DNA from 2 places in the Viridibacillus sp. FSL E2-0187 genome. Region 1 is predicted to be linked to the other one. Evidence: a T-box and tRNA genes for the amino acid it is inferred to sense, from the RefSeq annotation. Region 1 holds a T-box; the other holds one or more tRNA genes.
The links. The T-box of region 1 lies ahead of argS (arginine--tRNA ligase). A T-box ahead of a tRNA ligase gene usually reads a tRNA of that ligase, here a tRNA-Arg.
Positions count from the first base shown of each region.

Region 2: it encodes a tRNA-Arg, which carries the amino acid that the T-box ahead of argS (arginine--tRNA ligase) is inferred to sense. The anticodon was not compared.

Region 1 covers NZ_JBBOVG010000001.1:1,492,062-1,494,520, reverse strand. Annotated here, with positions in the region: gene argS (arginine--tRNA ligase) at 1-1,432, opposite strand, end outside; T-box leader at 1,542-1,758, opposite strand.
Region 2 covers NZ_JBBOVG010000001.1:441,008-443,466, forward strand. Annotated here, with positions in the region: rRNA gene MHH85_RS02050 (23S ribosomal RNA) at 1-329, shown strand, start outside; rRNA gene rrf (5S ribosomal RNA) at 463-578, shown strand; tRNA gene MHH85_RS02060 (tRNA-Val) at 588-663, shown strand; tRNA gene MHH85_RS02065 (tRNA-Thr) at 682-757, shown strand; tRNA gene MHH85_RS02070 (tRNA-Lys) at 770-845, shown strand; tRNA gene MHH85_RS02075 (tRNA-Leu) at 866-950, shown strand; tRNA gene MHH85_RS02080 (tRNA-Gly) at 976-1,050, shown strand; tRNA gene MHH85_RS02085 (tRNA-Leu) at 1,057-1,145, shown strand; tRNA gene MHH85_RS02090 (tRNA-Arg) at 1,175-1,251, shown strand; tRNA gene MHH85_RS02095 (tRNA-Pro) at 1,256-1,332, shown strand; tRNA gene MHH85_RS02100 (tRNA-Ala) at 1,352-1,427, shown strand; tRNA gene MHH85_RS02105 (tRNA-Met) at 1,455-1,528, shown strand; tRNA gene MHH85_RS02110 (tRNA-Ile) at 1,545-1,621, shown strand; tRNA gene MHH85_RS02115 (tRNA-Ser) at 1,644-1,736, shown strand; tRNA gene MHH85_RS02120 (tRNA-Met) at 1,769-1,845, shown strand; tRNA gene MHH85_RS02125 (tRNA-Asp) at 1,849-1,925, shown strand; tRNA gene MHH85_RS02130 (tRNA-Phe) at 1,955-2,030, shown strand; tRNA gene MHH85_RS02135 (tRNA-Gly) at 2,035-2,108, shown strand; tRNA gene MHH85_RS02140 (tRNA-Ile) at 2,116-2,192, shown strand; tRNA gene MHH85_RS02145 (tRNA-Asn) at 2,203-2,277, shown strand; tRNA gene MHH85_RS02150 (tRNA-Ser) at 2,283-2,373, shown strand; tRNA gene MHH85_RS02155 (tRNA-Glu) at 2,378-2,449, shown strand.

The sequences.
Region 1 (2,459 bases):
CTTCATCAGATAACCCCTCAAATTGGCTTGTTTTAATATTGTACTGACCTTTACGTAGTAGTGAACAAATCCGTGCATGCGTATATTGCACATATGGACCTGTCTCCCCTTCAAAATTCAGCATTTCTTCAAGTGAAAACTCAATATCATTCATACGATGATTTTTTAAATCGTGGAAGATTACTGCTCCTGTTCCTACCACTTTCGCTATCTCTTCTTTTTGCTTTAGGTTTGGATTTTTTTCCTCAATATTCTTACCTGCTAATTGGATAGCGTCATTTAATACTTCTTCAAGTAATACAACTTTCCCTTTACGAGTAGACATTTTTTTCCCGTCTTTTAGCATCATGCCAAACGGAATATGCTGTAACTCTTTTGCCCAACCATACTTCATTTTCTCCAATACGTTAAATAGCTGTTTAAAATGTAGAGATTGTTCATTTCCTACGACGTAAAATGATTTTGTTGAATTATATGTTTCATTTCTATATAGGGCTGCCGCTAAATCTCGAGTCGCATATAGTGTTGTGCCATCCGTTTTCTTTATCAAACAAGGCGGCATATTTTCTAAATTTACAACCATTGCACCGTCCGATTCTTCAAGCAATCCCTGTTCAGCTAATAATTCAACAACTCTATCCATTTTGTCATTATAAAATGCTTCGCCAGCAAACGAATCGAAACGTATACCTAGTAATCCATAAACCTGTTCAAATTCCTTTAGTGATGCTTTTCTAAACCATTGCCATAATTGCAGTGCTTCTTCATCACCTTGCTCCAACTTTTTAAATGCTGCACGTGCTTGATCATTCAATGAGTCATCTTGCTCTGCCACTTCATGAAATTTAACATAAATCTTCAATAATTCACGAACTGGAGATTGTTCAATCAGCTCTTTATTTCCCCATAGATGATAAGCGACAATCAACTTACCAAATTGAGTACCCCAATCTCCTAAATGATTGATACGCACTACTTCATAGCCATTTTTTTCTGCAATATTAGCTACTGCATTACCGATAACTGTTGATCGTAAATGCCCCATTGAAAAAGGCTTTGCAATATTAGGGGATGAAAAATCAATCGTAATCGTTTGACCTTCTCCATGTTTTTGCTGTCCATATGCCGATTGTGAGGAAACTATACTAGATAATACCTCTTTCGAGATTTCCGATTGCTTTAAAAAAATATTCACATACCCTCCAACTGCTTCAACCTTTTCTATAAAGTCATTAGAAATCTTCTCACTTATTTCTTTAGCAATTATATTTGGTGATTTACGGAAAATTTTCGCTAATGTAAAGCAAGGAAAAGCATAATCACCTAAATGTGCAAACTTCGGCTTTTCTATTGTTTGTTCAATATCACTTTTTGCTAATTGACCTTCTACTGCTTCAAACAATGAATTGACTATCATTTGTTTATCTTTCATTCTATTTTCCCCCTCAAATAATAAAATACATTTTGCATTCAAAGCTAAGTTCAGTTGATACACTGCCGTAATGGTACGAAAAAGCAATAAAAAAAGCCCCCGTCTCAAAACAAGAGACGAGAGCATAGTTCCCGTGGTACCACTCTAGTTGCCACAATATGTGACCACTTTCTATTGTTAACGAGGTGACTCCCCGATCTTTTCTACTGCTATTTCAAAAAGTTTCTCCAAAGTGCGCTTCATTCATGTTCCATGTATTAGGCTCCCACCATCCCTAACTCGCTTGACATTTCCCCATAAACTACTCTCTTTATCAAAGAATTTTTTTATTAAATTGTAACTATGGTATATTTAATTTGTAAATAAGTCAATGTTTGAGAAAAAAATATAACTATTAATTTATTTTTACATAAAAATTTCAAACCAATTTCTGGTATAAATCAAAATTTTAATAAAAAATTCAACTGATTGTCAAAGATTTTCCGATTAGTACTTAGTCATAATACTTTATTACAAAATTATAAAAAAGCACACTCGATTCCGTCGAATTTCTCGACTTTAATTTTACCTCATTTTAGATGAATATTTCAAACCAATTTCCTTTTATGTTTAGTAATATTCAATTCAATTTCGAATATTTTTGTATATCATATTCCAATTAAAAAACTCTTATCTAGTTCGTTCTTTCCTATATAAATAACAAGTATTTGAACGTCATTAATCTAAGTAGGTCTGATGATAAACTTAAAGCAGATTAAACCTCTCCACCTTATACTTTAGAAAGCTAACATTCCTCTATTTTTGACATACCTATTTATTTAGTCGCCCAACATATAACCTAGTCATAATATCAACCAATAATAAATTAGAAACAAACTCTATTAATTGAATGATGGTCTCATACAAACTCCTAAAAAATACAAGTCTATTTTCCTTCGAAACTGAGAAATTCATATTATTGACACAAATATTTTAATCGTATACTATTGAGACGTAAAGTAACTTGGAATCAAAAAGTTACCATGTT
Region 2 (2,459 bases), 1.1 Mb from region 1:
TACGCGAGCTGGGTTCAGAACGTCGTGAGACAGTTCGGTCCCTATCCGTCGTGGGCGTAGGAAATTTGAGAGGAGCTGTCCTTAGTACGAGAGGACCGGGATGGACACACCGCTGGTGTACCAGTTGTTCTGCCAAGGGCATCGCTGGGTAGCTATGTGTGGACGGGATAAGTGCTGAAAGCATCTAAGCATGAAGCCCCCCTCAAGATGAGATTTCCCATTACGCAAGTAAGTAAGATCCCTCAAAGACGATGAGGTAGATAGGTTCGAGGTGGAAGTGTGGCGACATACGGAGCTGACGAATACTAATAGATCGAGGACTTAACCAAATTTTACTTAACTAACTTCAATGTAATTTATCCAGTTTTGAGAGAACAAGAAAAAAACTTTTCTAAAATAGCAAAAAACACTTGCTAAACTTTAAAAAAGATGTTATAATAATTCTTGTCCTTAAGAAAATAGTCTAGTGACGATAGCAAAGAGGTCACACCCGTTCCCATGCCGAACACGGAAGTTAAGCTCTTTAGCGCCGATGGTAGTTGGGGGTTTCCCCCTGTGAGAGTAGGACGTTGCTAGGCGAACAATATGGAGGATTAGCTCAGCTGGGAGAGCACCTGCCTTACAAGCAGGGGGTCGGCGGTTCGATCCCGTCATCCTCCACCATTATTTTAAATAAACAATGCCGGTGTAGCTCAGTTGGTAGAGCAACTGACTTGTAATCAGTAGGTCGAGGGTTCGACTCCTTTCGCCGGCACCATTCATTTCATATGAGCCATTAGCTCAGTTGGTAGAGCATCTGACTTTTAATCAGAGGGTCGTAGGTTCGAATCCTACATGGCTCACCATTTTTTAAAAAACATTATATGCGGGTGTGGCGGAACTGGCAGACGCACTAGACTTAGGATCTAGCGCCGCAAGGCGTGGGGGTTCGACTCCCTTCACCCGCACCATAATTTTTAAGTTTATCAGCATATTGCGGAAGTAGTTCAGTGGTAGAACACCACCTTGCCAAGGTGGGGGTCGCGAGTTCGAACCTCGTCTTCCGCTCCAAAATATGCCGGGGTGGCGGAACTGGCAGACGCACAGGACTTAAAATCCTGCGGTAGGTGACTACCGTACCGGTTCGATTCCGGTCCTCGGCACCATCTTTTAATATAATATAAGTGATATAAATGCGCCCGTAGCTCAATTGGATAGAGCGTCTGACTACGGATCAGAAGGTTGTGGATTCGACTTCTGCCGGGCGCGCCATTAACGGGAAGTAGCTCAGCTTGGTAGAGCACTTGGTTTGGGACCAAGGGGTCGCAGGTTCGAATCCTGTCTTCCCGACCATTAATACTTTCAACCCTATGGGGCCTTAGCTCAGCTGGGAGAGCGCCTGCCTTGCACGCAGGAGGTCAGCGGTTCGATCCCGCTAGGCTCCACCAATTTATTACTAAATTTAATACCATCATGGCGGCGTAGCTCAGCTGGCTAGAGCGTACGGTTCATACCCGTGAGGTCGGGGGTTCGATCCCCTCTGCCGCCATACTAACCAAACTAAAGGACCTTTAGCTCAGTTGGTTAGAGCAGACGGCTCATAACCGTCCGGTCGCAGGTTCGAGTCCTGCAAGGTCCACCATCTACACAACGTTATATTTTTTGGAGGAATACCCAAGTCTGGCTGAAGGGATCGGTCTTGAAAACCGACAGGCGGGTCATACCGCGCGGGGGTTCGAATCCCTCTTCCTCCTCCATTTTTTAAAAGTTAATTTCATAATATCATTATCGCGGGGTGGAGCAGTTCGGTAGCTCGTCGGGCTCATAACCCGAAGGTCACAGGTTCAAATCCTGTCCCCGCAACCAAATGGTCCGGTAGTTCAGTTGGTTAGAATGCCTGCCTGTCACGCAGGAGGTCGCGGGTTCGAGTCCCGTCCGGACCGCCATTTTTTAAAAATATTGTATTAATCATCATGGGTCAGTAGCTCAGTTGGTAGAGCATTAGATTGAAGCTCTAAGTGTCGGCGGTTCGATTCCGTCCTGACCCACCATGATGCGGGTGTAGTTTAGTGGTAAAACCACAGCCTTCCAAGCTGTTGTCGAGAGTTCGATTCTCTTCACCCGCTCCAATTTTATGGGCCTATAGCTCAGCTGGTTAGAGCGCACGCCTGATAAGCGTGAGGTCGATGGTTCGAGTCCATTTAGGCCCACCATTAAAATTATTCCGAAGTAGCTCAGTGGTAGAGCATCCGGCTGTTAACCGGACGGTCGTAGGTTCGAGTCCTACCTTCGGAGCCATATATGGGGAAGTACTCAAGTGGCTGAAGAGGCGCCCCTGCTAAGGGTGTAGGTCGCGTAAGCGGCGCGAGGGTTCAAATCCCTCCTTCTCCGCCATATAGGCCCCTTGGTCAAGCGGTTAAGACACCGCCCTTTCACGGCGGTAACACGGGTTCGAATCCCGTAGGGGTCATACTAAAAAA